Regions from separate parts of the Colwellia sp. BRX10-4 genome, predicted to be linked through region 3. Evidence: predicted binding sites of a transcription regulator. Region 3 holds the regulator's gene; each other region holds the start of a gene.
What was found. Region 3 encodes MetJ, which represses methionine synthesis genes. Its sites were predicted from a motif close to TAGACGTCTAGACGTCTA; they were not measured.

Region 1: metA (homoserine O-succinyltransferase) is a predicted target of MetJ. The motif match lies at 7,353-7,370, and genes of this name have one in related genera.
Region 2: metK (methionine adenosyltransferase) is a predicted target of MetJ. The motif match lies at 1,286-1,303, and genes of this name have one in related genera.

Annotation. Positions count from the first base shown of each region.
Region 1 is NZ_JACGVZ010000001.1:498,857-509,996, reverse strand. Features, by position in the region: gene dinB (DNA polymerase IV) at 1-973, opposite strand, end outside; gene H4J67_RS02325 (HupE/UreJ family protein) at 1,211-2,341, shown strand; gene metH (methionine synthase) at 2,463-6,161, opposite strand; gene metA (homoserine O-succinyltransferase) at 6,221-7,168, opposite strand; gene recA (recombinase RecA) at 7,596-8,642, opposite strand; gene mutS (DNA mismatch repair protein MutS) at 8,980-11,140, shown strand, end outside.
Region 2 is NZ_JACGVZ010000002.1:43,280-54,419, reverse strand. Features, by position in the region: gene H4J67_RS02685 (ABC transporter substrate-binding protein) at 1-290, shown strand, start outside; gene murI (glutamate racemase) at 412-1,263, shown strand; gene metK (methionine adenosyltransferase) at 1,394-2,581, shown strand; gene H4J67_RS02670 (rhodanese-related sulfurtransferase) at 2,675-3,652, opposite strand; gene H4J67_RS02665 (TonB-dependent receptor) at 3,801-5,906, opposite strand; gene H4J67_RS02660 (efflux RND transporter permease subunit) at 6,095-9,202, opposite strand; gene H4J67_RS02655 (efflux RND transporter periplasmic adaptor subunit) at 9,212-10,390, opposite strand; gene rsmE (16S rRNA (uracil(1498)-N(3))-methyltransferase) at 10,631-11,140, shown strand, end outside.
Region 3 is NZ_JACGVZ010000004.1:134,607-145,746, reverse strand. Features, by position in the region: gene rluF (23S rRNA pseudouridine(2604) synthase RluF) at 1-219, opposite strand, end outside; gene H4J67_RS05795 (hypothetical protein) at 411-1,862, opposite strand; gene metL (bifunctional aspartate kinase/homoserine dehydrogenase II) at 2,056-4,506, opposite strand; gene metB (cystathionine gamma-synthase) at 4,547-5,704, opposite strand; gene metJ (met regulon transcriptional regulator MetJ) at 5,888-6,217, shown strand; gene H4J67_RS05775 (hypothetical protein) at 6,240-6,593, opposite strand; gene H4J67_RS05770 (malic enzyme-like NAD(P)-binding protein) at 6,915-8,156, opposite strand; gene H4J67_RS05765 (adenylosuccinate synthase) at 8,713-10,011, opposite strand; gene H4J67_RS05760 (DUF2065 domain-containing protein) at 10,156-10,344, opposite strand; gene H4J67_RS05755 (DUF2065 domain-containing protein) at 10,366-10,515, opposite strand; gene hflC (protease modulator HflC) at 10,714-11,140, opposite strand, start outside.

The DNA.
Region 1 (11,140 bases), on a different contig from region 3:
GGCTGCGCAGCAGTGCTTTTAACAGTAATTTTTTAAAGGTGTTTTCATCACATTGGCTGCTTTGCTGTTCAACTGTTGTTTGGGTAAAGTCATTAAACTTAAGTTTAATCCCTTGCTTACTAATAACCATATGTTGATGTTTTTCTAATCTCACTAAAAGCTTCTCATATAAAAGCTCAACGGCACTTTCACACTCTTTTTCACCAGACAAATCTTGAGAAAAAGTGGTTTCTATCGCTAATGATTTTCTTACTCTGTCGGTTTCTAATTGGCGATGATCAATACCAAAACTACGTTGGTACAATGCAGGCGCAAACTTGCCGACAATAGGTGTTAATACGGCGACAGAACTTGCTCGTATATCTGCACATGACGAAAAGCCGTAACCCAATAACTTTTGTGCGGTTTTAGGGCCAATACCCGGAATTTTTTTCAACGGTAAATTTTCAACGAAACCACTAACATCTGCGGGTGTAACAACGCATTGACCATTAGGTTTGTTTTCATCACTGGCAATTTTAGCGATAAATTTATTAGGGGCAACACCTGCCGAGGCGGTTAGATTGAGCTCATTAAAAATATCACGACGTATTTGCTCCGCAATAAGCGTCGCACTGCCGTTAAACTCTTTGTTATTGGTAACATCTAGAAAAGCTTCATCAAGCGACAATGGTTCAATCAACTGAGTGTAACGTTGAAATATCGCCCTTATTTGTGCAGAAACTTCTTGGTAAACAGCCATTCTTCCTGAAACAATAACTAGCTCAGGGCAAAGTTGCATCGCCTTAATTGCTGGCATTGCCGAGCGAACACCAAATTTTCTTGCTTGGTAATTACACGTACACAAGACGCTTCTGGGCCCTGTACCACCGACCGCAAGTGGCACATTACGTAAAGACTCATTATCACGCATTTCAACAGCTGCATAGAAACAGTCCATATCTATATGTATTATTTTTCGGCTTTGAGTCATATTTTAGTCATGTTTTAATTATAGTAATCATGTTTATCAAAAGTCCCTTATTTCGCTGTGAAAAAATAAAGCATATTTTCGCTATGGACAACTCAACCTAGACTGTATACAAACACAGTATAAACTTTTAAGTTAATAGTTCAATACTGAAATAATAATTTGACCGCTGTTAATTTCATACTAAATACGTTAATTTGTCGCTTTATTTTTTATCAATGACTAGCTGATATTACTTTTATGATTACGCGCCTTTTACAAACAACTTTTGCCCTATTACTACTTTTATCACCTGCACTAGTGAATGCTCACACCAATGAAGCTAACCAAGCAGAGCTAAACTTACTTGTAGAGAATAACTACCAACTTAGTATCGATATTGATGTTTTGCATGTTATTAAAAGTCATCAAAAATCATCAGTAGATGAGGCAGATTTAATTAATTATCTGAAAAACCTCTCTTTAATTGAAATAAAGCAATTACTCTCAAAAATATTACAAATGATAAATCAACAAAGCGCTTTTATTATTGATGAAGAAAATGTACTTGTTGCCCCTTTTTCAGGGCTAACGGTATTTGAATTAAAAGCAATACTTGGCTCTGACTCACCAAATAAAATCATTAAGCTATTTTCGCAGGGTCAATTGCCACAAAAAAGTAAAAAAGCAGCCTTGATATTTTCGCCTATTTTAGGGGATGTCTTATTAACAGTTAGCCGTTCAGAGAAATCTTTAGTGCTATCCGGCCAGAACAGCCATCACTTTTCTACTGATGACATCAAGGGTGGTGTACGTAAACTTTCAACAGCCGAAATTAAACTGCTTAATATTGTTGAGTATATCTATCAGGGGTTTGTCCATATTCTGCCACAAGGGCTTGATCATATTCTCTTTGTACTCGCGCTATTTTTATTAGCCACTAAGACATCGACACTGCTCTGGCAGGTAAGTGCCTTTACGCTTGCCCATACCATTACGCTAGCTTTGGGTATCTTTGGTATTATCAACCTTCCTAGCAGCATTGTAGAGCCACTTATTGCCTTATCAATTGCTTACGTGGCTATTGAGAATATTTTTTATCACAAACTGACAAAGTGGCGCTTACCCATTATCTTTGCTTTTGGTTTACTGCACGGTTTAGGGTTTGCAGCAGTACTTGTTGAACTGGGCTTACCCAAGAGTGAGTATATCAGTAGCTTGATTTCATTTAATATTGGCGTTGAGTTCGGTCAAATAACGGTCATTGCCTTGGCTTTATTAGCGACGCGCTGGTTTGCTAAAAAACCTCAATATAGACAATACGTGGTGATACCGTTAAGTGTGCTTATCGCCGTTATCGCTATTTATTGGTTTATCGAAAGAACCTTTTAATACGAAACACAGGGCATATCGTCGCTTAATATTGAGTCGTAAAATGAACAACGGCCTTAAACCTACTTTATAGAGATTTAAGACCGTTGCCGTATAAACTAATTGATAATGGCTATATTAATTACTCAGGTTCATAATCCAAGTTAGCTGACAGCCAACGCTCTGCTTGTGGCAATGTCATCCCTTTGCGAGTAGCATAATTAATCACTTGGTCTTTAGCGACTTTAGCGACCGCAAAGTATTTTGATTCTGGATGAGCAAAGTACCAACCACTAACCGCGGCTCCAGGCCACATGGCAAAACTTGAGGTGAGCTCCATGCCGATGTTTTCTTCAACATTGAGTAGTTCCCACAACAAACCTTTTTCAGTATGCTCTGGACAGGCAGGATAACCCGGCGCAGGTCTAATACCTTGATATTTTTCACGAATTAAATCATCATTAGCAAGCGACTCTTGTGGGGCATATCCCCAGTATTCTTTGCGAATTTTTTCATGGAGATATTCAGCACTCGCTTCTGCTAATCGGTCGGCAACAGCTTTAACTAAAATACTATTGTAGTCATCATGTTGAGCGGCGAACTCCTTCACTAGGTCATCACAACCATAACCAGCAGATACCGCGAAAGCACCAACATAATCTTTAATACCCGACGTTTTATCGGCGATATAATCAGCCAAACAACGGTTAAACTGCCCTGCTGGTTTTTTACTTTGTTGACGTAATTGATGTAATTTCATCAATGGTTTATCTCGGTTTTCATCTGCAAACAATATTAAATCATCTTGTTGACGATGAGCTGGAAACAGACCAAAAACCGCTTTTGCCGTTAACTTTTTACTGTTAATAATATCGTCTAATAAAGCATTAGCATCATTAAATAGATTAGTTGCCTCTTCGCCGACCACTTCGTGTCGTAAAATAAGCGGATATTTGCCTGATAATTGCCAGGTCATGAAAAATGGCGTCCAATCGATGTAGTTTCGAATGACATTTAAATCAAGATTATCAAGTACCGTAATACCAAGTTTATTGGGTATTTTAGGGGTATAGTTTTCAAAACTTATCGGCGCAGCATTAGCGCGTGCATCTTCTAGTGATATTAAGCTTGAACGTGGTCCTTTTTTATAATGACGCTCACGCACCCGCACATATTCATCATCTTGACGCGCTAAAAATGCCACACGTTTCTCACTATCATCTGAAAGTAAGGTACTAACGACTGAAACTGAACGCGATGCATTAGGCACATATATCACCGGATGTTGATATTGTTGCTCTATTTTAACGGCAGTATGAGCTTTTGATGTTGTCGCGCCACCAATAAGTAACGGCAAGTCAAAATTAAGACGTTTCATTTCTTTAGCGACATGCACCATTTCATCAAGTGACGGTGTTATCAAACCTGATAATCCAATCACATCGACTTTTTCGGCTTTCGCCACACGCAAGATATCATCACAAGAAACCATGACACCTAAATCAATAATTTCGTAGTTGTTACATTGCAAAACAACACCGACTATATTTTTACCAATATCGTGGACATCACCCTTTACTGTTGCCAGTAAGATTTTACCGTTTGATTTTATTTCAGTTTTTTCAGCTTCAATGAATGGATTTAAATGAGCAACAGCTTGTTTCATCACGCGGGCTGACTTTACCACTTGTGGCAAAAACATTTCGCCAGCACCAAATAAATCGCCAACGATATTCATACCATCCATTAATGGTCCTTCAATGACATCAAGAGGTCGTTCAGCCACTAGCCTTGCTGCTTCAGTATCTTCGACAATAAATTCATTAATGCCTTTAACCAAAGAGTATTCTAAACGCTCTTTAATCGGTAGCTCACGCCAGGTTAAATCAGCCTTATTGTTTTTGCTCCCCGCTTGCCCGCGATAAGACTCAGCCACATCAAGTAAGCGTTCTGTTGCGTCGTCATCACTATTTTGTATAACATCTTCGACAGCAAGGCGGAGATCGTCAGGAATATCTGAATAAATAGCTAACTGACCTGCATTTACAATGCCCATGTCCATACCATTTTTTATTGCGTGGTATAAGAACACCGCATGAATCGCTTCACGTACTGGGTTATTACCACGAAATGAAAATGACACGTTAGAAACACCGCCCGAAATCATCGCATGAGGCAGGTTTTCTTTTATATCGGCAACCGCTTCAATAAAATCTACTGCATAGTTATTATGCTCTTCGATACCGGTTGCTACCGCAAAAATATTCGGATCAAAAATAATGTCTTCTGCAGGAAAGCCTATTTCATTGACTAAAATTTCATAAGCACGTTTACATATTTCATACTTACGTACCCGTGTGTCTGCTTGACCTTGTTCGTCGAAGGCCATCACAATAACAGCCGCGCCATAACGGCGTAAAAGTTCAGCTTGTTTACGGAAGTTTTCTTCGCCCTCTTTTAAGCTGATTGAGTTAACAACCCCTTTGCCCTGAATACATTTCAAGCCTTCTTCTAAAATATCCCATTTAGAAGAATCAAGCATAATAGGCACTTTCGCGATATCTGGCTCACCAGCAATTAAGTTCAAATAACGGATCATCGCCGCTTTTGAATCAAGCATGCCTTCATCCATATTTATATCTATAATTTGCGCGCCATTGGCAACTTGTTGCAGGGCAACTGCGACCGCTTGTTCGTAATTTTCTTCGGTAATTAAGCGTTTAAATACAGCAGAGCCAGTAACATTAGTTCGTTCGCCAACGTTAACAAACAATGAAGTTTCATCTAGGGTTAACGCTTCAAGCCCGGACAGACGACAAGCAATTTTCCTGGCGCTAATTTCCCTAGGTGTTACATTGGCAACCGCATCGGCCATACCTTTTATATGCGCCGGCGTTGTACCACAACAGCCACCAATAATGTTAAGGAATCCCGACTCAGCCCACTCGTTGACATGAACATTCATATCTTCGACGCTGAAATCGTATTCACCAAAGGCATTAGGCAAGCCTGCATTAGGATGAGCTGAAACAGCAAAGTCTGATATTCGACTCAATTCTGCCACATATTGTCTTAGTTCAACCGGACCTAATGCACAGTTCAAACCAAATGAAATAGGTTTTGCGTGGCGTAATGAATTATAAAAAGCTTCAGTTGTTTGCCCAGATAATGTTCTACCTGATGCATCAGTAATAGTACCAGACACCATTACTGGTAAACGTAACTGTAATTCATCAAAAACAGTTTCTACCGCAAAAACAGCGGCTTTAGCATTTAAGGTATCGAAAATAGTCTCGATAAGAATAATATCTGAGCCACCTTCAATCAGTGCTTTAGTTGATTCTATATAGGCATCTTTTAACTGATCAAAAGTCACATTACGATAAGCCGGATCGTTAACATCGGGTGAAATAGAACATGTTCTGTTGGTTGGCCCTAAAACACCGGCAACAAACCTAGGCTTATCAGGATTTTTAGCGGTAAATTCATCCGCTGCTGCACGGGCTATTTGTGCCGCAGCTAAATTTATTGCCGCACTGTACGACTGCATATCGTAATCTGCCATCGCAATCGTGGTGGCGTTAAAAGTATTCGTTTCAAGAATATCAGCACCCGCTTCAAGGTATTCATAGTGAATAGCTTTAATTACCTCGGGTTGTGTAAGCACTAACATATCATTATTGCCTTTGACATCAAGATGCCAATCAGCAAATTGTTCACCACGATAATCTTGCTCTTCAAATTTATAGGCTTGGATCATTGTTCCCATAGCACCATCTAAAATAAGAATTCTTTTTTGTATTTGTTGCTCAAGACGACTAAACGATGCTGATTTTTTCATACGATTTCTCTACTTTTACTTTCAAACTTAATTTGATGGCTACATATATCCGACACTGTTTATATTTCTGCATCTGGATGTATTGCTTTAATATTTGTTGCGTCTAGCTTGTACGGTGTGATCTGATAGACATAATAGTTTAACCAATTAGTAAATAATAAACTGGCATGACTACGCCATGAACTGTGTGGCACTTTTGTTATGTCACCATCAATGTAATAATTGTTGGGCATAACTGCATCAACATCAGCCTTAAGGTCACGTTGAAACTCTTCATCTAATGTGGTTGAGTCATATTCTGGATGGCCGGTTAAATAGACCTGCTGTTTATTTTTGCTCGCGACGACATAAACGCCTGCTTGTGGAGATTCAGCAATAATCTTTAATTCAGGAATTGACAGGTAATCAGACTTATCAATATATCCAAATCGTGAGTGTGGGACATTAAAAAATTCTTCAAAGCCGCGGGTAAGCTGTTCTTTTTGGTCGATGGGGCTATGCTGAAATACACCGGATAATTTTTCTTTTCTTAAATGTCGTCGTAATCCATAGTGATGATATAGAGCGGCATGAGCAGCCCAACAAGAAAACATTGTTGAAGTGACATTTTCTTCAGCCCAATCAAATATTTCACAAATTTTATCCCAGAAAGTTACTTTTTCGTATTCCATTAACGCCAATGGTGCACCGGTTATAATTAAGCCATCGTATTGAGTATTCTTAATGTCATCAAAGAGACGGTAAAAATCATCTAAGTGCTCTTTTGGCGTATGTTTGGATTCATTGGCGTGAATACGCACAAAATCGACATTTATTTGTAAAGGTGTATTAGACAATACCCGTAATATTTGAACTTCTGTTTCAATTTTATTAGGCATTAGATTGAGAATAGCCACTTTCATTGGGCGAATTTCTTGACTTGCCGCTCTACGCTCAGACATTACAAAAATATTTTCTTCACCTAAAATAGACAAAGCAGGTAATAAATCTGGAATTTTAATGGGCATAGCGTTTACCTAATCAAATAATGTCAAACAAGCATGAACACTTCGTTCTCTACTTTCATTTATTAACTTATATTCTGGCTACCAATCAACATACAGGTTTCGACTAACTCAAGCACTACGAATGATAACGGATATATAAATATTATCATTTTATGGTACGTGTATTTTTAGCTATGTCAACATCTAAACGTATAGACGTCTATAATGTTTTTTACGTTAATATTATTTGTCATCTATAGCCTTAGCGAGTAAATATTGGTGTAACTAGCCTAATAGAGTGTTACGTAGAAAAATGGGGAGGTATTCGGTCAGTAAATAGGCTATCAGCCTATTAAATAAAAATGAAACAAGAGAAAAAAATCATTAATTAAATATAAAAAAGCCACTGTAAATACAGTGGCTTAATAATAGTTTAAACTTTTAATGTTTATTCTACAGCTTCTTCTTCTTTATCTTCTTTAGGTGGTTTCTCACTTGCTCTTACACTTTTAATTAACAGTAAGTCGCGTAAACGCTTATCAAGCTCTTTTGCCATTGCAGGTTTTTCTGCTAAAGATTTAGCTGCATTTGCTTTACCTTGACCAATGCGATCGCCATTGTAGCTATACCAAGAACCAGCTTTTTCAACCATGTTATGCAAAACACCTAAATCAATTAATTCACCTAAGCTATTAATACCTTGGCCATATAAAATCTGAAATTCAGCTTGTTTAAAGGGAGGCGCTATTTTGTTTTTAACTACTTTTACGCGGGTTTCGTTACCAATAATTTCGTCGCCTGCTTTTACAGCACCAATACGTCGAATATCTAAACGAACAGAAGCATAAAATTTAAGTGCATTACCACCCGTTGTGGTTTCAGGGGAACCAAACATCACACCAATTTTCATACGAATTTGGTTAATAAAAATAATCATGGTATTTGATTTTTTCAGATTACCCGTTAACTTACGCATTGCTTGTGAGAGCATACGAGCTTGTAAACCCATATGCGAGTCGCCCATATCGCCTTCAATTTCAGCTTTGGGTGTAAGGGCAGCAACAGAATCGACAACAATAACGTCAATAGCACCTGAACGCGTTAGCATGTCACAAATCTCTAACGCTTGCTCACCGGTATCAGGCTGAGAAACAAGTAACTCATTAATATTAACACCTAGCTTTTCAGCATAAATTGGGTCTAATGCATGCTCGGCATCAACGAATGCACAAACTTTACCATTACGCTGAGCTTCAGCAATAACTTCAAGCGTTAACGTTGTTTTACCACTTGATTCAGGACCATAAATTTCAACAACACGCCCAAGTGGCAAGCCACCAGCACCTAATGCAACATCAAGCGCTAATGAACCTGTAGAAATGGTTTCAACATCCATGGTGTTGTTATCACCAAGCTTCATAATTGAGCCTTTACCAAATTGTCTTTCGATTTGACTTAATGCTGCTGCTAATGCTTTTTCTTTATCATCTTTCATATTTATTCCGCCGATGTTACTAAGATTTCGTTTGATGAGGCAAGTATACTGTATGATCATACAGTATCAAGCTTTTTTACAACTATTTTCATTTTATTATCAAAAAACAAAAAAATGTGACTTTTAAGTTATTGATAAATAATAAAATAACCAACAAAGATAACTTTCAACCATTGCTCACCAAAAAGTTACTATTTATATTGTTAGTATAAAATCATCACATAAATATTATCGTATTCAGTAAAAATTTTAGTTAAATAAATAGAGTCTAAATTTGCCAGTTATGACATAATTGCCACCTTACTCTTTCATTGAACTTATGAGTTACCGCATAGAAATGACGACAGCAAACTTAGACTTATCCTCACACACCCCTATGATGCGCCAGTACTTAACCATTAAAGCTGAGTTCCCTCATATTTTAATTTTTTATCGCATGGGTGACTTTTACGAATTATTTTTTGATGATGCAAAAAAAGCATCTGATTTGCTCGATATTTCATTAACCGCTCGCGGCAAGACAGGTGGCAATGCAATACCTATGGCGGGCGTTCCCTATCATGCGGTGGAGAATTATCTAGCAAAATTAGTACAACTGGGTGAATCTGTTGCCATTTGTGAACAAATTGGTGACCCAGCAACCAGCAAAGGCCCTGTTGAACGTAAAGTTGTTAGGGTTATTACTCCAGGTACGGTGAGTGATGAAGCATTATTACTTGATAAGCATGACAACCTAATTGTTGCGGTAAGTGAAGGTAATAATAAGTCATCGCAACGCTTTGGGCTGTCTTATCTTGATATGACCAGTGGCCGCTTTGTACTGACTGAGCCAAATACCATTGAACAGTTACAAGCTGAACTACAGCGTTTATCTCCTGCTGAATTACTATACAGTGAATCGTTCTCAGCGCCAGAGTTACTAAAAGGCTATCAAGGATTAAGAAGAAGACCTGAATGGGAGTTTGATTTAGACACAGCTACTAATTTACTCAATACACAATTTGGCACTAAAGAACTTTCTGGTTTTGGTGTTGGTGATAAATTATTAGGCTTAATGGCCGCTGGTTGTTTATTTCAATATGTAAAGGAATGTCAACGCAGTGCGCTTCCTCACATTCGAGCCATTATTTGTGAGTCTTCTGCTTCTGGTGTCATTTTAGATGCGGCAACTCGTCGTAATTTAGAACTCACGCAAAACTTACAAGGTGGCTTTGAAAATACTCTAGCATCGGTATTAGACAAGTCAGCGACACCAATGGGTTCTAGATTACTAAAACGTTGGTTACATTTTCCTTTACGTGATTTAAACATATTAACTGCACGTCAAAATGCAATTAGTGAACTGTTGTCACAAGATTTAACGACTGAATTATTTAGCCAACTTAAATCTTTTGGTGATATTGAGCGTATTGTTTCTCGCATTGCCTTACGCTCTGCACGTCCAAGAGATTTTGCTCGCTTACGTAATGCTTTAAGTCAATTGCCTGAACTTCAGCAACATTTACAAACTTGTCAGCAAGCACATATCACTGAATTAGCATCAAAAAGCTTTCCAATACCCAACTTACACGACTTATTGCAGCATGCTTTAGTTGAAAACCCACCCGTTCTTATCCGTGATGGTGGCGTTATTGCCAAAGGCTATCATGAAGAACTTGATGTGTTACGTGACTTAAGTGATGGCGCAACTGAATTTCTTGCCCAACTCGAAGCACGTGAAAAAGAACGTACGGGTATTAGTTCCTTAAAAGTAGGTTATAACAGGGTTCATGGCTTCTTTATTGAAATGAGTCGTACTGCCGCGAACGATGTACCTGATGATTATATTCGCCGACAAACCTTAAAAAATAACGAACGTTTTATTACCAATGAACTAAAGCAACACGAAGAAAAAGTACTCAGTGCACAGAGTAAGTTTCTCGCCTTAGAAAAACGTTTATATGATGAATTGTTCGATTTAGTATTACCTGATTTAGAAAAACTGCAATTACTTGCTCAAGCTGTCGCAGAACTAGACGTTTTAAATACCTTTGCAGAACGTGCAGAAAGCCTAAATTATGTTAAACCAAGTCTAAGCCAAAATGACGGTATTGAGATCAAAGCCGGTCGTCATCCTGTCGTTGAGTTAATGACTAGTGAGCCCTTTATCGCTAACCCAGTCACATTAAATAATGAACGTAAGATGTTGATCATTACGGGTCCTAATATGGGCGGTAAATCTACCTATATGCGCCAAACAGCGCTCATTGTTTTATTGGCTCATATTGGTTGTTATGTCCCTGCTGATGCGGCAAATATTAGTATGGTTGATCGAATATTCACCCGTATTGGTGCTTCTGACGACCTAGCGAGTGGTCGTTCAACCTTTATGGTTGAAATGACAGAAACCGCAAACATTCTCCATAATGCAACAGAAAAAAGTTTAGTGTTACTTGATGAAATAGGCAGAGGAACCAGTACTTATGACGGTTTATCTCTTGCTTGGGCGTGCGCTGAAA
Region 2 (11,140 bases), on a different contig from region 3:
ATCTTTATATACTTGGTTCACCAGAGCAAAGCTTACAAATGCTATATCTCAATAGGGTTGACATTATTACGGGTACAAAGAACACCTTAAAAGTACGAGCAAATAAATTAAACTTAGATATCAGTAACCTAAAAGTAATTATGCCTATATCAGTCATTAACCATGATTTATATTTTGCTTTTAGTCTTAACAGTGATGAAAAGGTTGTCAGTAAATATATAGATGCTTATCATCAAATTAAAAGCAGTGGCATTTTAGATAAGCTAAAAAGTAAATGGCATGTGCTTTAAATTTAATTTATTCAATAAATTCAATAAATTCAATAAATAACACTCAGATCACTTTACTTCTTTGACTAAAATCAATATAACAAATATAAATTTAATCCCTTACTCATTAATGACAGATATAATGATTAAAAATCAGCTAGTCGCCCAAAAAACAGTAGTCCCTTTAAAGTTAGCTCCAGCAAATTCTCAAGCGATCGGTGTTTTCGACTCTGGTATTGGTGGTTTATCGATTGCGAAATGTATTCATAAAAACTTACCACATGAAAATATTATTTATGTTGCAGATAGCCAATTTGCTCCTTATGGCGATAAATCGTCAGTAAACATTATTGAACGGGTAAATAAAATCACAGACTGGTTGATTAACCAGCAGGTAAAAGCAATTGTTGTTGCCTGTAATACTGCAACCGTTAGCGCGATTGATCAGCTACGTTTACGTGTTTCAATTCCAATCATAGGGGTTGAGCCCGCAATTAAACCTGCCGCAATTCATAGTAAAACCAAAAAAATAGCTTTATTGGTAACAGAAGCAACCGCTATAAATACGCGTTTTTTATCATTAGTAAATAAGCATAGAAATGGTACTGAAATTTATATCCAACCTTGTCCCGGCTTAGTAGAACTTATTGAGCAAGGCCTTTATGAAAGTGAACAGTGCCGTAAAATACTAAATGTCTTCTTGTTGCCACTTGTGCAAAGTAATATTGATACCCTCGTATTAGGGTGTACTCATTACCCTTTTGTTCGCCAACTTATACAAGATATTGTCGGTGATAAAATTACCATTATGGAAACTGCTCTACCGGTAACTGAGCAGCTTGCCAGACAACTTGAAATTAAGGGATTACTGGCAAGTCATGAACATATTTCCCAACAACATTTTTTTAGCTCAAAGATATCACCGGAACAAGCCCAGTTAATGTCAGTACTCTTTGATGAAAATGTCTCACTACAACGACTCCCTGCTCTTTAAATGAGCAATTCACAATTATTTTTAGCCGTTTAGCCTTCTAGGCGTAAAAAAACTAGAAAATAGTTAATCTTGCAGTTAGAATAACTTCAATATAAAAATATCTTAAACTATTAAATTTCCCTGAGGTTTTATGTCTACTCAATTTTTCACTTCTGAATCAGTTTCTGAAGGTCATCCAGATAAAATCGCCGATCAAATTTCTGATGCGGTACTTGATGCTATTATCGCTAAAGATAAGAATGCCCGTGTCGCTTGTGAAACGATGGTGAAAACTGGTGTAGCTATTATTTCAGGTGAAGTTTCTACCACTGCATGGGTTGATTTAGAAACGATTACCCGTAATGTAATCAGTAATATTGGCTATACTTCGTCTGACGTCGGTTTTGATGGTGAAACCTGTGGCATTATGAATTTAATTGGCCAGCAATCACCTGAGATTGCCCAAGGTGTTGACCGAGCAAACCCAGAAGATCAAGGTGCTGGTGACCAGGGATTAATGTTTGGTTATGCGACCAATGAAACTGAAACGTTAATGCCTGCACCAATATTTTATTCTCATCGATTAGTAGAGCGTCAAGCTGAAGTGCGTAAATCAGGGGTCTTACCTTGGTTACGTCCTGATGCTAAATCTCAAGTCACTTTTATTTATGAAGATAATAAACCAGTAGCGATTGACGCGGTTGTTTTATCAACTCAACATAACCCAGAAATTTCTCAAGAAGATTTGCACGAAGCTGTAATGGAAAATATCATCAAAGCTGTGTTACCTGCTGAGTTATTAACTAAAGATACTAAATACTTTATTAATCCTACAGGTCGTTTTGTTATTGGTGGTCCCGTTGGTGACTGTGGTTTAACAGGTCGTAAAATTATTGTCGATACCTATGGCGGCATGGCTCGTCATGGTGGTGGTGCCTTCTCAGGTAAAGATCCATCAAAAGTTGACCGCAGTGCCGCTTATGCAGGGCGCTATGTTGCAAAAAATATTGTTGCTGCTGGCCTAGCTGACCGTTGTGAAATTCAAATCTCTTATGCCATTGGTATTGCTGAGCCAACATCTATTTCAATTGAAACCTTTGGTACCGGTAAAGTATCAGAAGCAACGTTGATTGAGTTAGTTAGAGAGTATTTTGATTTACGACCTTACGGCATTACTAAAATGCTTGATTTATTACACCCTATGTACCAAATGACAGCCGCTTACGGACATTTTGGTCGTAAACCTGTTGAAGTAACAGTAGGTGATGATACTTTTACCGCCTTTACTTGGGAAAGAACAGATAAAGCCGACACGCTTCGTAAAGCCGCTGGGTTTTAATTTTTAACGTTTCAACATAATCGTTACTCCTGAACATAAAAAAGCGACTTAAAGAGTCGCTTTTTTATTGTAAAATATGAGTTAAATTTATGGCTATTCAGTCGACTGCGCTTTTTTACCAGCTACTTTTTCTTTTCGTCGCTGCTCAATGACACTTTGAACATGGCCACCAATGTGTTTTTCACCACGTTGGCTTGCTAAATTAATTTGGCGTTCGCGCTCAGCAAAGCCACTACGTTGCTCATCAGTATATTTATCATAACAACGATGACAACTAACGCCTTTTACATAATGCTCACTTTGCTTTTCTTGTTCGGTTATCGGATAACGACAAGCAAAACATTGATCATACTGACCTTGCTCTAAACCGTGTTTTACTGCAACTCGACTATCAAAAACAAAACACTCGCCTTGCCACATCGATTCATCTTGATCAACTTCTTCTAAATATTTAAGTACGCCACCTTCAAGGTGATATACCTCTTCAAAGCCTTGCTCTTTCAAATATGCAGTTGATTTTTCACAGCGGATGCCACCAGTACAAAACATTGCTACTTTTTTGTGTTTATTTTTATCTAAATTTTTAGCAACATATTCTGGAAATTCACGAAAAGTTTCAGTCTTCGGGTTTACTGCGTTTTCAAAAGTACCAATCTCAACTTCATAATCATTGCGGGTATCAACAAGTAATACTTCAGGATTAGCAATAAGTGCATTCCACTCTTTAGGTTTCACATAAGTACCCACCGTTAATAATGGATTAATACCTTCAACACCCATAGTTACGATTTCTTTTTTCAACTTAACTTTACTACGCTGAAAAGGGTTTTCATCTGCATAAGAGTATTTGTTAGACACTTGACCTAAACGCTCATCACTTGCTAAAAAAGTTAATACTGCATCAATACCAGCTTGTGTGCCTGCTACGGTACCATTAATGCCTTCGTTGGCAAGTAATAATGTACCTTTGACATTATTATCTAACATGACTGATAAAAGAGGAGATTTAAGTTGTTCGAAGTTTTCTAAGCGGACAAATTTATAAAGTGCACACACGGTGATGTTTTGCATAATAATACCCATTGAGCCAGCCAAATCGTAAATCTGGAGCTGTAGATTGAAATAAAGCCAACACTGATATAATCAGCATTGGCGAAAGACGCGCATTCTATCAAAAGACTTTATTTAGATAAAGTACCTATCCCATTGATCAATTAAATTAGAATTGAATTTTTACACCAATAGAAGGAAATGGTTCCATTCCTTCTTCTCCTTCTATTTTAAAATCAGTTAAAGTTTCAGTACCATCAGGTGCATAATAATAACCAGAAATATTCTTACTCCCCGTTGCGTTTAATAAAGCAAATGTCCATTCAGCTTTATTTCCCCATATGGTTGTCTTGTAATTCGCCTGTATATCAAGACGACTATATGTAGGGAGTTTTTCAGAGTTCAAATCCCCATAAGTAGGAAGGTAATAATCTTGATGATCGGGGTTATTATATAAACCTACAATTGGTGTATATTTTGCGCCACTTCTGATGCTCAGTTTTACGCCGAAATCCCATTTTTCATTAAATTTATAGTTGGCCACCATGTTAGCGAGTAACGGCGTGTCTAAATAATACTCAGTCGTTACATTGGTGAAATCATCAGTTCGGGCACTCTTCGACCAACTCAATGACGCCCAACCATACCAACCGTCACCCTCTTCCCTTCTAATTACCCACTCTAAACCTCTAGCAGCTCCAGATAAGTCATTACTATAATGTAAGTGAGCATTAACATCGTCTTCATCAAGTGACCGCGCTAAATCGCCTAAATTTTTATAATATAAATCAATAGTGCTTTCCCATAAATCATTTATTTGATAACTGAATTTTAGAGCATAGTGTGTTGCTTTTGGTGATTTAAGTTGCGGGTTTCCTACGCTTTTTAATACAGTTTCAAGGTCAGGAAATTGATTATATGTACCTGTTTTCGCCTTTATGGTTAAATCATTGTTTACATACCAGTTAAGCGAAATTCGCGGATGAAAAAATTTCTGTTCCGTAAAATCATTGTACTCAGCTCGTAAGCCCATTTCTAAAGACCAGTTTTCATCGAACGACCAAATATCATTAAAATAAACGGCACTGTTATTATTGGTTAAACTGTCATTGTCTTGAATACGATCTCCTTTTTTACTTTCACAATCGGGATCATGATCAGTACAATAATAAGGAATAGCATCAAAGCTATAAGTACTTTCATTATTGCTTAAATCAATACCTGTAATCAATTTATGCGCTTCAAACCAGTCTATTTGATAGACAAACCGGGAATTATAAGATTCATTTTCAAGGTTAATAAATTGTCCTGCGCCATATGATTCTTCTGATTTTTCTATAGAATGACCTACGGTTAAATGCATTAATCGACCATTGTCTCCGTAGAACTGCCAGGAAATTCCTTGGCTATCAAATTGACTTTTTATTTTTAAGTCGCCAATAAAATCAGGATCTATTCGACCTTCTTCTGAAGCCTTTGATACATTAATGCCACCAATGTCACTGGCTCCTGTTAAGGTAAAAGTTAATTTGTGTTCATCACCAATTAGCCACTGATATTTACCTTGATAGTCGTCACTCACCGGGGCTTTAAAAACAGTGTAGCCATCTTCTTCTTCACCTTCGGGTAAAAACAAATGAATCAAGCTTCGGCGATACGATAAATAAAAAGCTTGGTCATCATTTATCCCGCTCTCTATCATTACGCCTGTTTTCATCAAACTTGCATCCACAGTAGTCGTAAAGTCTTGATTACGAGGGTCTCGGAGTTTTACATCGAAAACGCCGCCAGTTGCATTGCCATATTGACTGCCAAAAGCAGCAGGATGAAGCGAAAAATCACCCACAACGTTTTCATTAAAAATACTGTCCCCAAATAAATGAAAAATATATCCCGCAGGCATATCGTCAATATAAAATGCATTATCATCTGGTGATGAACCACGAATAGCAGGTTCTCCACCACTATCGCCACCCGCATAAACCACACCAGGCATACTATAGACGGCACTCAGTGGATCATGATCTAGTCCAGCAATTTTCATAAGTTTTTTAGTTTCAAAAGAAACTTCCGTATTTGCTTGATTACGACGAGAGACAACTTCAATAACCTCGATAGGTTCAACTTTAGCCTTTATATTTATGGCTTTTTCTTCTTGAAAGGATTTATTTGCAAACGCAAATGATGGAGCTGATATTGAAAATATTGAAATGAGTGTTAAGGCAATTTTTGTCCAAACTAAACTCTGTTGATTACGACTTAGTGTACTTAGCATTTTTTAACCATTTGATGAGGTGATATATGCCGTTATTATCTAGAAAACAACTGTAGAGTTCAGTACTTTTGTGTCTAATAATTGTCAGTAGTTGTAAGAATAGCTTGCCAAAAAAAGGCTTCCCACATTTGTGAAAAGCCTTTTCAAATTCTAAATTTCTAAATTTCTAAATTTCTAAGCCGTTATATCTAGCTCGATGACCCTTTAATTTTTTCCCGCATACGTTGAATCATCATATAGAAATATGGCACTAACAACGTACCCAGTATAGTGGCCGCTAACATACCTGAAAGTACGGTAACACCAAGGAATATTCGGCTACTGGCTCCTGCACCAGACGACATAACTAAAGGAATAACACCTAAAATAAAAGACAGTGCCGTCATCAATACCGCTCTAAATCTTAACTTTGCAGCATCAAGTGCCGCTTCCATGATCGTCTTTCCTTGGGCTCTTAGTTCCATCGCAAACTCAACAATAAGAATGGCAGTTTTAGTCGATAAGCCAATCAGTAGTATTAACCCTACCTGCGCATAAATATTGTTTTCCATCCCTAAGATATAAAGTGTCAGCATTGAGCCAAATAAGGCTAAAGGCACTGCGGCGATGACAGAAAACGGTATAGTCCAGCTTTCATATTGAGCGACTAAAAATAAGTAAACAAACAACAACGCTAAGCCAAATAAAACAGGCGCTAAATTGCCCGCTTCAATTTCTTGTTTAGACTGCCCGGCCCACTCAAAAATATAGCCTTGGGGTAAGTTTCCAGCCAATTCTTCCATAATCGCTATCGCCTCACCTGACGAATGACCACTCGATGCTTGGCCAGTGATATTTGCGCTACGGTACAAATTAAAATGTCCGATACTGGTAGGGCCTAAAATAGGCTCAAGCTTAGCAAGTGTCGTTAACGGCACCATTTCACCGTCTTGGTTACGCACAAAATAGTAGCGCAAGTCAGAGGGATCTTTACGGAACTCTTTTTCAGCTTGAACGGTTACTCTGTAGGTTCGCCCAAACTGGCTGAAATCGTTAATGTACATTGACCCTAACTGCGCTTGTAACGTTATAAAAATATCAGACAAAGCAACACCTTGAGCTTTTGCTTTATCTCTATCAACCTCTAAAAAGTATTGTGGAACATTTGCGCGGTAAGTACTAAAAACGCGAGTTAATTCAGGTCGTTGATTTGCCTCATAAATAAGGCCATTCATCACTTGTGCTAAATCACTAGGACTTCGGCCTTCACTGTCTTGTAGTTTAAATTCAAAACCCGAACTTGTCCCTAAACCTGGAATAGGCGGAGGATTAAATATCATTATTTGTGCGTCTGGCATTGTCCACAGTTGCCCCATTAAACGCTGGATAACAGCACGCAGTGCTAATGCTGGCTCCGTTCTTTCTTCCCAATCTTTTAGCATGATAATACCTAAACCATTGTTCGAGCCTGCCCCACCTAATAACGAAACACCTGAGACAGTAATAACATCAGTAACGGCTGGGTCTGCTTTTATCATTGGCGTTATTTTATCAATAAGTGCCTGTGTTCTGTTACTTGAAGCCGCATCAGGTAATTGGATATCGAGAAAAACATAACCTTGGTCTTCGCTTGGAACAAACCCCGTGGGTACCGATGTGGTTAACCACCCTGTAGCTACAAACAAAACACCGACAATAATACCGACGCGAGTAGCACGTTTTAATAAGAAGTTAACGCCTGTGGTATAGCTTCCTGTCATTTTTTCAATACCCCGTTCAAAAGGCATCAACCATTTGATCGGTTTCATATTCTCTTTACTTAATAAAACAGTACAAAGAGCTGGGCTTAACGTTAAGGCATTAATAGACGAAATGATAACAGCAAATGAGATGGTTACTGAAAACTGTTTGTACAATTCACCAGTAATACCCGGCATAAAGGCGACAGGAATAAATACAGCTAGCAGTACTAAAGTAGTTGCGATAATTGGCCCTGAAACCTGTTCCATGGCCTTAGTCACCGCTTCTTTTATGTCGAGTTTTTCTTCTTTTAGAATGCGTTCAACATTTTCAATAACAATAATGGCATCATCGACAACAATCCCTATTGCAAGCACTAAACCAAAGAGTGTAACGGTGTTAATGGAATATCCCATCACTAACATAAAAGCAAAGGTACCAATTAATGAAACCGGTATAGCGATAGTTGGGATCAGTGTGGCTCGCCAGTTTTGCAAAAATAAGAAAACCACGAGAATAACTAAAACTATTGCTTGAAATAAGGTCGTTTTTACTTCATCAATAGAACGTGAAATAAATTCAGTCGTGTCGTATGGAATAGCATACTCAAGCCCGTCAGGAAAACGTGCTGATAATTTTTCTATCTCTAACTTTACTAACCGAGCGACTTCAGTTGCGTTTGCACCAGGCAATTGATAAATAACTAAAAATGCGGTTTCGTTACCATTTAAACGTGCTTGAACGCCATAGTTTTGCGAACCAAGTTCTAAACGTGCAATGTCAGATAAACGGACAAAGTTACCGTTAGAACGAGCTCTTACGATGGTTTGCCCAAATTCTTTAACCGTTTTTAATCGCCCTTTCGCTTGAATTGAATACTCAAACTGTTGATTTGGCAATGAAGGGCTCGCACCTAACTTCCCTGCCGCTACAATTAAATTTTGCTCTTGAAGTGCTTGTTTTACCTCCGTAACCGTAACCCCTAATGATGCCATACGGTCAGGTCGCAGCCATGCTCGCATGCTATAAGTCATTTCACCCATAACACTAGCTTCTGCTACGCCAGGAATACGTCCCAGCGGCTCAGTTAATGAATTGGTCGCATAGTTACTTAAGAAAAGTTGGTCTATACCCGCTTGCTTTGAAAATAAATTAATGGCCATTAACATTGAGCTAGATTTTTTCTTAACCGTTACCCCTTGTCGGGTCACTTCTGATGGCAGTGAGCTTTGGGCTAATGCCACACGATTTTGCACATTGACCTGCGCCATATCGTCATCAATACCCACCTTGAAAAATACAGTAATGGTTGCTGAACCATTATTTGACGCTGTTGACTCGATGTACATCATATCTTCAACACCATTGATTTTTTCTTCAATGGGACGAATAACTGACTCTTCGACAACCTGAGCGCTAGCACCGGGATAGACTGCTGTTATTTGAACTTGCGGTGGTGTTATTTCAGGGTACATATTAACGGGCAATATCCCCATGGCAATAAGGCCCGCTAAAGTAATAACAATTGAGATAACAAAAGCAAACTTGGGTCGATGAATAAACGTTTTACTAATCATGGGAGTGTCCTACTTAGTTAAAAGGTCAGAAATAGTACCGGTAAGCGGGTCAATTCTTTTGATAACTGGCTTCACTTCAACGCCACTTCTTACTTTTTGTAAACCTTCTATGATCACTTGTTCGTTCGCTTTAAGACCTGATTCAACGACCCACATCGCATTCATTCTTCGCCCTAAAGTAACCAAACGTTGCACAACTTTATTATCGTCGCTAACAACAAGGACAAACTTGCCTTGTTGGCTTTCTTGAACGGCAACTTGAGGGACTAGCGCCATTTGCTCTTTTTGCTTGCCTTCGATAATTAAGGTGACAAACAAGCCAGGCACAACAATACCGTCAGGGTTATTAAACTTCGCACGTAATTCAACCGTCCCCATACCCTGGTCTATCTTGGTATCGGCAAAAATAAGCAAACCTTTTTCGCCATAGGTGGTGTTGTTCGGTAAACGTAATGAAATATCAATGGATAAATCTTTAGGGTGATGCGTATTTTTTTGTAAATAAGAAATATAGTCGCTTTCTTCTACTTGAAAGCTCACATAGATGGGGTCTGTTGCTGTTAATGTCGCGATGGTATTACTGCTCGGGCTCACAACGGCACCAATACTATAATTAACTTTACCAATTCGCCCTGAAAATGGCGCTTTAATCACGGTATAACTTAAACTCAACTTAGCTGTTTCTAGTGTTGACTCAGCCACCTGCACCGCCGCTTTTGCTTGGGAGTTATTAGTGATTAACTTATCAAGATCAGATTGTGAAATATAGCCATCTCCTGCAACTTCACGCCCTCGTTTTAAATCTCGTGCCGCACCTTCTGCACCTGCAACTCTACTAGCTAAATCTGCTTTTGCAGATTCTAAAGAGGCTTGGTAAGCCGCAGGTTCAATATTAAGTAGTACTTGATCTTTTTCAACGATAGAACCTTCGTCAAAGTGACGTGCTATTAATTCACCTTCAATGCGAGCACGTAAATCAACTTCTTTTGAGGCAACGGAACGCCCTAAAAATTCACGATAGCTACCAATTTCATTTACTTTTATTTCATAAATAGAAACGGCAGGAGCTGGCGTTTTTTGTTTAACTTGCTCAGCTTGTCCACAACTAACAACAGTCAAAGCAATAACTGACAAAAGACTCACGCGAGATAAAATAGGTTGAAAAGATGGTAGGTGTTTTGTGAACATCTATGTTCTCCGTTTAGGATGTATAAGCAGGAAACGAAAACAGCTAATAAAAATCAAGCTGCTTAAAAAGTTATTATTACATTTGATCATAGTAAATTCAGTCAAAAAAGGTAATCAAAGACTTAAAACAGGCGATGTTTATTTTAAAAAGCCGTTTTTCAGCTATTTTATAAAATGATAATTGAAATAAGAGCAAGTCGCCCTTATATTTCTTGTTAAGATAATAAAAAATAAAATAAAATGAGCAATCCTAGAATTTATCAACAACAATCCTTTTCTATTGGCGACACAGTCACCTTAAGTGAAGATGCCTTTGGCCATACAATACGAGTTTTACGTTTAAAGAGTGGTGATTCCTTAACTCTTTTCAACGGTGAATTTAATAACGGTTTACTAGGCGATTATCAAGCTGAACTCACTGATGTTAATAAAAAAAGTGCACAAGTGGTTATAACGTCGTTCACAGAGAAGCATGTAGAGTCACCGCTAAACATTCATTTAGGCCAAGGTATTTCCCGTGGCGATAGAATGGATTTTACTTTACAAAAATCGGTTGAACTTGGTGTTAATACCATAACCCCACTATTTACTGAACGTTGTGGCGTAAAGCTGACAGGTGAGCGCTTACAGAAAAAAATAGACCAATGGCAAAAAATAGTGATTGGTGCTTGTGAACAAAGTGGCCGTTGTTCGGTCCCTATTGTTATGCCTGCTGTTTATTTAGATGAATGGCTAACTCAGCAAACTGGT
Region 3 (11,140 bases):
ATAAGCAATGTAAACCCGGTCAGATTTATTAGCCGGCATAGCACCAATTTGTTTACCATCAACAAAAACCACATCACCCGCTTGTACTTTAGTACCTAACTCAGGGCTTTTACCATTGATCGTAACTCGACTTTCTTCAATCAACTTATCAGCAGCTCGGCGCGAGCAGTAACCTGATTCACTGATAAATTTATTCAGTCTTTTTTCTTGATCGCTCACGAGATATTCCAAAGTTATGCAAAGTAATAAAGGCCATTTTACCTGAACTTTAACAGACAATGAAAAAGCATTATGGTTATTTAGCCTTATTTGACAGTTTTTGATTAATATTTACTGTAAATACCCCTCTTTGGTAACAACAACAGAGTCAGTGTTTTCATTATGGAGTTGTGAAAGCAAAGACTGTAACGTTATTTAGCTTTGTTCCACAGCTTTTGATTAATATTGACTGAAAAAAATTCTCCTGGCTGCCAACAGCGAGGAAGTAGATCTAGTTGTTTACGCTCATGAGAATTTGACACTAACAAATCTAATATTTCATGGAGGCGCTCTTTACTGATAGTAGAGAAACTTTTAGCTGTTTCAGTAAAATATAAATTAGCAGATTTTTTAATGACTATCTCTTGTCCATGACTTATGAAAGCTAAGTTGCGCGTTACCGTTCGGCAAATAGGATAATCAGCATTCTCAGGATAAAGCTGGCTAACGACAGCATATTCATAGCGGTCATTAATATCTTGTTCATACGGAACATAGGTAACACCATAACCTTGTGGAAAATGGCCAGTAATTTTTGTCAGTGCATTAACCACTACTTGACAACAAGCTCCCCGCTCCGCGTTTTGATTAAGAACATGATAAACTTTCGGTAATAATTTGTAGTTATAGCTATCTTTTGTCGACAAGATAATAGAACTGTATATTTGTGGTACTTTAAGAAGGTTGCCAATACCCTTTTTTGGGTTGACGGCACTTTTGAGTAAATGCTTAATGAACAATAGTTTTTTATGCTCAATTACATTGTACTCGTCGCGATCTTTCTTTGAATTACCAATATATATACCGGCGCCAATACCATCAATAAGATACTTAACCGTTTCCCGATAATTTATTTGTAAGAGTGCTTTTCGCTCCTCAATAGGTAGAGTTCGATGGGGATCTTTTTGATAATCTGCACCACGTAAAATGGCTAGCGACTCGGGGTGGTTATTACCGATATCTTGTAATAGCGCCGCCATGACCAGTGGAATTTTTACTTTTTCTACAAAGGCTTGATAGGCCTTGGGGTTATCTTCAGCCAACATTTGATATTGCTCTGCGTTGATATCCCCCAAAGCAATCTTGATATAAGGCTCAACAATATGATGATCCATGCATAGTCGGTCAAATAAACGCAAACATAACACACTTTTATAAAGCGGTTTATGTTGCTCGTTGGTTAAAGCAATTTTATGCCCCTGGGTGGGACTCACTAATTGTATGGTACCTAAAAGCTGGCTAGATTTACGATTACTGTCTTCAAAGCAATCACCCTCAGACAACTTGATGATCTCTTTAGAGAGTTTATAGAGATGTTGATGACGCTCATTGCGTTCAAAGCGTAATTCCTCGTAATAATTGCGTTGTTCACGTTCGAGTCTTACCCGTAAAGTTTTAGCTTTATCCGTGGCTGTTTGCCTACTAACTTTTTCAATATTTTGCTTGAGCTCATCTAACTTATGCTCAATAAAAGATTGTTTTTCATAGTACTCAATCGCACGCTCAAGAACGGAATCATTTAATTGGCTGTGGCCATAAATTCTGCTTAAAAGACTTTTTACTTGGCTGGTAAAATAGCTGTCGCTATAGGTTTTATTTTCCATGTAAATACAACTTGGTGCCTGTGCTAAGTAGCTAATTTTTTTAATTATCTAAATGCTAGTTAATAATGCGATAACAGACAAGTGTTTATTAGTATTGATTGAGAAAAAGCACAACCTACCGGTCGTGCTTTTTCTCATTTAGCGTATTAATGCCTTAGTGCAGTAATAATGATGACAGCTAGATTATGCTCATTTAACTTAGACCTTTGATTTTAACTTGATGTTTTTTACCGGCAAGTTGCTGGCAAATACTCACTAAGTCTGAATGTAGGCCACCCGCAGTAACATCACGACCCGCACCGGGTCCACGAATAATAAGGGGGTTATCTTGATACCAATGGCTCTTAATTAAAAAGATATTATCACCCGGAGTCAAAGAGGCAAAGGGATCATTCTTAGCAAGCGTCGCAAGATAAACCTTAGCGCTCAGTTGGCCTTGTTCGTTGACACAGAACTTTGCAATATAACGAATACAGGCTTGCTGTTTAGATGCGGTAGTCAGTTGTTCAGCAAAGTAACTGTCCAAGTCTGCTGACTTTGCTAAAAATTCTGCCGTTGATAACCCTTGTAAAGATTCTGGCACTAAATTTTCGCATTGAATATCATCAAGTGATAATTCAAAACCTGCCATACGCGCTAAGATCAGTAATTTTCGTTGTACATCCCGTCCAGAAAGATCTTCTCGTGGATCGGGTTCAGTGATCCCTTGTGATAAGGCATCCATTAATAAGGTTGAAAACGGTACACTGGCGTCGTAGGTTTCAAATAACCAAGAAAGCGTGCCTGAAAAAACCCCTGATATTTCTGTTATCTTATCGCCACTTTTCAATAAATCGTTAATGGCAAAATTAACCGGTAACCCAGCGCCAACAGTAGTACTTCCTAACCATAAGCTTTTATTTTCAGCCGCGGTTAATACTAAGTCATTATAGCGAACGGTACTCGCAGAAGCCGCCCATTTATTAGCACCAATAACATGAATACCTTTTTTAAAGAACTCACTGTATAAATCACTAAAATGTTCGCTAGGGGTAATATCGACAACAATTAATTCGTCGTAAGGATGGTTCGTTAACCACGACATCAATAAGGTATTATCACAAGGTGTAGCATCTCTTTCATAGAGCGACATTGCTTGATTAACATCGATACCATCGGTATTAAGCAATGCTTTTTTAGAGGTGACTAAACCCACTAAATGAACGTTCTCTAAAACAGAGACTCTATTGAGTTGCGCGGGTAACAAGTCTAAAAATCGTTGACCTATATTACCAAGCCCTGAAACAACAACACCTATGTGTCGAGCGTCTTTAGTCATATCATAATGAACATTATTAAGTAACTCACCAGTACAACTCTGCTGAAGAATGGCAATAATACTATGCTCACTTAACGAGTTCACCACATGCAGTACATGAGTATGTTTGAGAGCGCGTTTAAAGCGCGCTTGGATATTACCTTGATTTACCACGCTATGACCAACAATCGCTATAATAGACACCGGTGTGAATGACACTTCGGTATCATGACTTGTCAGCCACTGACTGACTAATTTTTGTTGCGTTTGGTGGATAACCATAAAACCTTGCTGAACATCACTACATATCGCAGAAAACTCATTACTGGCTTGTTCACCAAACGAACCGGCTAAACTGGTCGATTTTACCAGTAACAGATCGTTAAGCGAGGTGACCGACAATTCCTGTTTAGCAATTTGACCAAATTTTCCTATCTCTGTACCAGAAATTTCAGGATCAAAGCTACTTGCTACATGAAGGTGTGTGCTGTGGTTAGTAAGCGGCTGTAAGGTTTTTGCATGCAAAACCGGGTTACCTAAGCGCCCCAATTCTTTCGCGACACCATTAGGTAAGCGATGTAATTTACGGGCAAGTGGCACAATACGAGGATCGGCACTATATATGCCATCAACATCAGTCCATAAGGTAACATTCAGCGCGCCCGACAGTGATGCAATAATTGTTGCTGAATAGTCACTACCATTTCGGCCTAAGGTACAGGTTTCACCTTGAGAATTTTTAGTGATATAGCCAGTAATAACCGCCAACTTTCCTTTTTGTAACTTCTGCTGAAAATTTTGACTACTTTGCTGATTGTCGACTGCACAGTCTTTATCATTATTGATAACCAGAAAGTCACGCGCATCAATAGCATAACTTGGACAAACTTTTTCACTTAACACCGCCGATAATAAACGCGCCGACCACAGTTCTCCAAATGCCAGCATATCAGCATGGTGCTGGCTTGGCTGGTCAGATAACCAAGCCGTTAACTGTGTTATATCATCAGACAACCCCTTGATAAGGTCTGCTGCACTGCTAGGGTTCAATAACTCACCAATTAATGTGCTTTGTGATTTCTCTAGTGTTTCAATAGCCAAAAACAGCTCGTCACTTTTTTCAAGTGCGAGTTTATAAATATTGAATAAGTCATCCGTCGTGTTTCCATTTGCCGAAACAACAACTAAATCATTTAGTTGACAGTTTTGACGAATAATATCAACCACACGTTCAATACATTGGGTAGTTGCTAAGCTGCTGCCACCAAATTTATGTACATGAATAGCATGCTTCGCCAGTTGATTTTTCCCTGATGATAATTGTCCTACTGTATTTGACTGTGTCATTTTCACTCGTTAATTTTTCTACTAAAAATAGTCTATAACTTTAAATTTGGCTTGCCGATAAAGCTTGTTCTAAGTCATTAATAATATCACTAACATCTTCAATACCGACAGAAATTCGGATTAAAGATTGAGTGATACCTGCTGCAATTTGTGCTTCAATTTCCATACCTGCATGGGTCATCGTTGATGGATGACTGATTAAACTTTCAACGCCACCTAATGACTGTGCCAAGGTAAAGAGTGATAAGTTGTCAAACAGTACTTTAACCGCTTCAACACCGCCTTTTATTTCGAAACTCATCATAGCGCCAAAATCTGTTTGCTGACGCTTAGCAATTTCGTGTCCCGGGTGATTTTTTAAACCAGGAAAGTATACCGCGTTAATTGCTCGATGATTTTCTAAGTATTTTGCAACAGCATTAGCATTTTCTTGATGCTGTTTCATACGCAGCGGTAGGGTTTTTAAGCCACGTAATGCCAGATAACTGTCGAAAGGTGAACCCGTGATACCAATACAATTTGCCCACCACGCTAGCTCTTCACCCAGTTCTTTTTCTTTTGTTACTAACACTCCACCCACAACATCACTATGACCATTAATATATTTAGTTGTCGAGTGAAAAACAATATCAGCACCTAATAATAGCGGTTGCTGTAACAAGGGAGAAAGAAACGTATTATCTACTGCCACTAAAGCACCAACAGCATGACTGGCTTGAGTAACCTTTTTTATATCAACCAACCGTAATAATGGATTACTGGGTGACTCAATCAAAACTAATCTTGGCTTTTGTTCAAGCGCTTGCGCTAAAGCTAGATCATCGTTTTGATCAACAACAAGCACATTAAATAAGCCACGTTTTGCTAGGTGGGTAAACAAGCGATAACTTCCACCATAGCAATCATGTGGAATAACAACCGTATCTTTTGTTGTCAGTAACTGACAGATTAAGTGCACCGCTGACATTCCTGTGCTGGTAACAATGCCAACAGCACCCTGCTCTAAATCAGCGATAGCTTGTGCAAACGTGCTTCGAGTTGGGTTGCCTGTTCGGGAATAATCAAATTGGCGCTTATTGTTGAAGCCTTTTAAAGCATAAGTACTCGATAAATGAATGGCAGGAACAACCGCACCGTGATGTTCATCACTATTAATGCCGGCTCTAACAGCTAATGTTGCTGGTTTTTTGCTTGTCATTTTTTGCTCCAATCGGGCAGTAAAATCAAATAGATGTTTGGACGTCTATAACTCTAAACACTTTACTTTTGTCGGTCAAGAACTTTAGACTTCTAAACTTCTACACATTCGTTATTGACTCAACGCCAACAACCAGTAAAATCTAACTTATAAAAAGTAATTTAGCTAAACAAAGGTAATTAAATGGCAAAGTGGAATGGCGATTATATAAAACCATACGCCGAACATGGTAAAAAAAGTGAGCAAGTTAAGAAAATCACGGTCTCAATCCCGTTGCGGGTACTGAAAGTGTTAACGGATGAACGTACTCGTCGGCAAGTTAACAACTTACGCCATGCAACTAACAGCGAATTGTTATGTGAAGCTTTTCTGCATGCTTTTACCGGACAGCCTCTTCCTGATGATGGCGATTTAACAAAAGACAATACAGAGATGTTACCTAAAAGTGTGCGCGAAGCGTTAATAGCCAAAGGTATTACCGACTTCAGTCAATTTGAAATTGAAGACGAGTAGCTAAGGGTTTTAATGCACTTACTCAAAAAGACGCTCCGGCGTCTTTTTTTATGCCCATACGATAAGCATCTACAATCGCCAGTACCCAGCAAGTTAATAGCATATAAGTTAATGTACTCATTAGGATAAGGTCAACAATAATGGGATTTCTTGCCATCTCAGCGATCAGTGCTTGGCTATTTAGCGCAACTTCACCTGATTTAACTTTATTGATAAGTGGCTGATATTGCCTCATCACTTCTTCAATATACAAATATGCCGTCACAGAAAAACTTAAAATAAATAACGTAGCCCGTCGATAAGCGTGACAAATTAGTTGGCCAATACCCGGGTAAACAAGTGCTGAGAGTAAAGCGGCTTTCGTTGGAGTTTTCATTGTTATTCGTTCTACTCAATATTGTCACACTTTGAAATCGGTGACATTGCCTGAAGAGGTGCAAGTATTAATGATTTGTCAGGAACATAGATGACGTACAAGAGTAATAATGCAGTTAATACATCGATGCCTTGGAGTCACCATGACCAATCACCCTTAATAACCTACTCTTTACCATCTCGGTAACTGCTGCGTTACCCTACTTTCTACTCCCTACTTCCTGCGTAGATACAGTCACTGGACCATAACATACTATTTGTCATAAATATAAAAAGGAGAGTCGAGCTCTCCTTTTACAGCGTTGTTAATAAATACTACTGATTATGCCATATAGTTTTCAGGTAATTCTAGGGCTGCCACTCCAGACTCAACCGCCGCTTTAGCAACGGCAAGCGCTACTCGACCACACAAACGAGGATCCATTGGCTTAGGAATAATATACTCCTTACCAAAGGTCAAACTTTTCTCACCACTAGCATCTAACACTTCTTGTGAAACCGGTTCCTTTGCTAATTCACGAATAGCATGAACAGCAGCAATTTTCATCTCATCGTTAATCGTTCTAGCGCGAACATCTAAAGCGCCACGAAAAATAAAAGGAAAACATAACACATTATTGACTTGGTTAGGGTAATCAGAGCGACCCGTAGCAATAATAAGATCATCACGAACAGCAAGTGCTAATGAAGGTTTTATTTCAGGGTCTGGGTTTGAACAAGCAAAGATAATTGGATTTGGCGCCATTAATTTTACATGCTCAACAGAAAGCAAATTGGGTCCAGAAACACCAACAAATACATCTGCACCATCGATAACATCTTCAAGGGTACGTTTATCCGTATTATTAGCAAACATCCGCTTATATTCGTTAAGATCATCACGTCGGGTATGAATCACACCTTTAGTATCAAGCATGTAGATTTTTTCGCGCTGAGCGCCACATTTGATTAATAGTTCCATACAAGCAATTGCTGCTGCGCCTGCGCCAAGACAAATAATGTTGGCATCTTTAATACTTTTACCTTGGATTTCCAAGGCATTGATCATCCCAGCAGCAGTAACAATAGCGGTACCATGTTGATCATCATGAAATACCGGTATTTTACAACGTTCAATAAGTGCCTTTTCAATAGCAAAACACTCTGGTGCTTTAATATCTTCTAAGTTAATACCACCAAAACTGTCAGCGATATTGGCGACCGTATTTATAAAGTCTTCAACTGTCTTATGTTTAACTTCGATATCAAATGAATTAATACCGGCAAATCGCTTAAATAATAATGCTTTGCCTTCCATTACCGGCTTAGCAGCCATACCACCTAGATTACCTAACCCTAAAATAGCGGTACCATTGGTAATAACAGCGACGGTATTGCCTTTGCCCGTATATTTGTAAACATCATCGGGATTTGCCGCAATTGCGCGAACGGGTTCAGCAACACCGGGGCTATAGGCGAGTGCTAAATCACGGGTAGTTTCAGCGGCCGTGGTTAATTCAACACTTATTTTTCCAGGTGTTGGGAATTGATGGTAATCAAGAGCTTGTTGGCGAAAGTCAGTCATGATTGATCCTATGCGTTAGGTGAATTTATTGTCTTATATATGCCATTTTTCACGTTTTTTTTTGTTTATATACAGCATAGTTATATAGACTCGTTGTCAATCAAGATACACCTTTGTCTGTGATCTTTAAATAGTAACGGGTATATACTATGGTAATCTTACATTTTGTTCCAACGTTATTCTTATATAAAAAAGTGCTAGAAGCTATAACAAACATACCCTTAGCCCTTTTGTATTGCACATCATAAAACTAAATATTCGCTATACAGCTTAATCTATTCACCCTATTTTATGACCATTTTTATAAACTTCTTTGACTTAAAAAGTTTAGCCGTCGATTTTTCTTTTTTTCAACACACAACAACGAATTTATCGGTGAAGTTATCCAATTAATAATTAATCTTCATCAACGTTGTCACTATCGCTTATAACCTTGATTAATTGCTTTTGCATTTATATTCAATAATGGCCATTGAAATAATTTATTTTAGGTAAAAAAAAACCACCTCAGTGGTGGTTTTATTCGTCTTATTTTAGAAAAAATTATTCGCTGTAATTACTCAGCAAACGGGTTTACTAAAATAATGGTTTCATTACGATCTGGACCTGTTGAAATAATATCAACCGGGACCCCTGTTAATTCTTCAATGCGCTTAATGTAAGCGATCGCATTAGCAGGTAAAGCGTCACGAGAAGTTGCGCCAACAGTAACTTCAGACCAACCTGGCATTTCTTCATAAACAGGTGTAATTCTGTCATAACCTTCAGCAGCTGTAGGCGGTACAGTAATAATATCGCCTGCTTCAGTACGGTAACCTGTGCATATTTTAAGGGTTTTTAAACCGTCTAAAACATCAAGTTTGGTTAAACAAAATCCTGTTACGCTGTTAACTTGAATGGCACGGTGCATAGCAACCGCATCAAACCAACCACATCGACGTTCACGTCCCGTAGTCGCGCCAAATTCATGGCCTACAGTACCTAAATGTTCACCGACTTCGTCATCTAATTCTGTAGGGAAAGGACCAGAGCCAACACGTGTCGTGTATGCTTTAGTAATACCTAAAATATAATCTAAATGGCGAGGTCCAAAACCACAACCGGTAGCAACGCCACCTGCAGTAGTATTTGAAGAAGTTACATAAGGGTAAGTACCGTGATCAATATCAAGTAAAGTCCCTTGAGCACCTTCAAACATAATTGAGTCGCCGTTTTTACGGGCTTGATCAAGAATTTCAGCTACATCGGCAACCATTTTAAGAATAACGTCACGAACTGATAAAGCATCAGCAAGCACAGTGTCATAACAAACTGGCGCAACTTTGTAGTAATGCTCTAAAGAGAAATTATGGTAATCAACAATTTCTTTTAATTTAATCGCAAATGACTCAGCACAAACTAAATCGCCAACACGTAAACCACGGCGAGCAACTTTGTCTTCATAAGCTGGACCAATACCACGTCCTGTCGTACCAATAGGCTTATTACCACGAGCGATTTCTCGCGCAGCATCTAGAGCATTATGATAAGGAAGAATTAACGGACAAGCGTCACTAATAAGTAAACGTTCACGTACAGGAACGCCTTTGGCTTCTAACATTGCGATTTCTGTCATCAAGGCTTTCGGGCATAAAACTACGCCGTTGCCGATTAAACATTTCACATTGTCACGTAATACGCCCGATGGAATTAAATGAAGTACGGTTTTTTCACCGTCTATTACCAAAGTATGACCTGCATTATGGCCTCCTTGATAACGTACGACGTACTTAGCTTTATCTGTGAGTAAATCAACAATCTTACCCTTACCTTCGTCACCCCATTGGGTGCCTAGAACTACGACGTTTTTGCCCATGTTTTCAATTTCGATAAAAAATTAGGCCGAGATTTTATCAAAAATCAAATAGTAGTCCAAGTAATAAATGATGATTTTTAATGCAATTTAAAAATATTCAATTAACTAAAGGGGTTATGAAAAACTTTTATGACATTCTTTAGTCTAATAACTGAGTAACCATAAAATAAATGTGCCAACCACAAGTAAACTAATACCAATATTACGAATAGATAAGCTTGATTGTTGTGCTAACTTTTCCATTGTGTCGCGCCACTTATTCGGAAAAAGTGCCGGAATGAGTCCCTCAATAATCAGTACCAAAGCAAATGCCGTTAATAGTGTTTCTACCATGTTATTACCCCTCAATCACTTCTATAGGTAACTAGCAGATACGAAAAAGCCATAACGAGTCATAGCTTTTTTATCAAAAAAATTGTCGCGCCACTTATTTGGGAAAAGTGCAGAAATGAGTCCATCAGTAATCAGTACCAAAGCAAATGCCGTTAATAGTGTATTTACCATGTTATTACTCCTCAATCACTTCTATAGGTAACTAGCAGATACAAAAAAGTCCAGGAATGAGTCCATCAGTAATCAGTACCAAAGCAAAGGCCATTAATCGTGCCTCTACCATGTTACTCCTCCTCCATCACTTCTATAGGTAACTGGCAGATACGAAAAAGCCATGACAAGTCATGGCTTTTTTATCAAAAAAGTAGGCTACTTTTTAATTTTAGCGCCTTCTTTTAAGTAGTTAAAGAAATCACTATCGGGTTTAACCACCAAGATATCACTTTTACTACTAAAACTTTTTTCATATGCTTCAAGGCTACGGTAAAAACTGAAAAACTCTGGATCTTGTCCATATGAATCAGCATAAACTTTAGCCGCTAACGCATCACCTTCACCACGCATTTCTTGTGCTTCTTTTTGTGCTGTCGCTAACATAACTGTTACTTTAGCATCTATCGTAGCACGGATAATTTCCGCTTGCTCTTGACCTTTAGAACGATGCTCTTTTGCTACAGCTGTTCGCTCTGCTCGCATACGGTCATAGATAGAAGCACTGACTTCAGCAGGTAAGTTAATTGCTTTAATACGTACATCAATAACCTCAATACCTAAGTCTTCACGACTACTTGAGGCA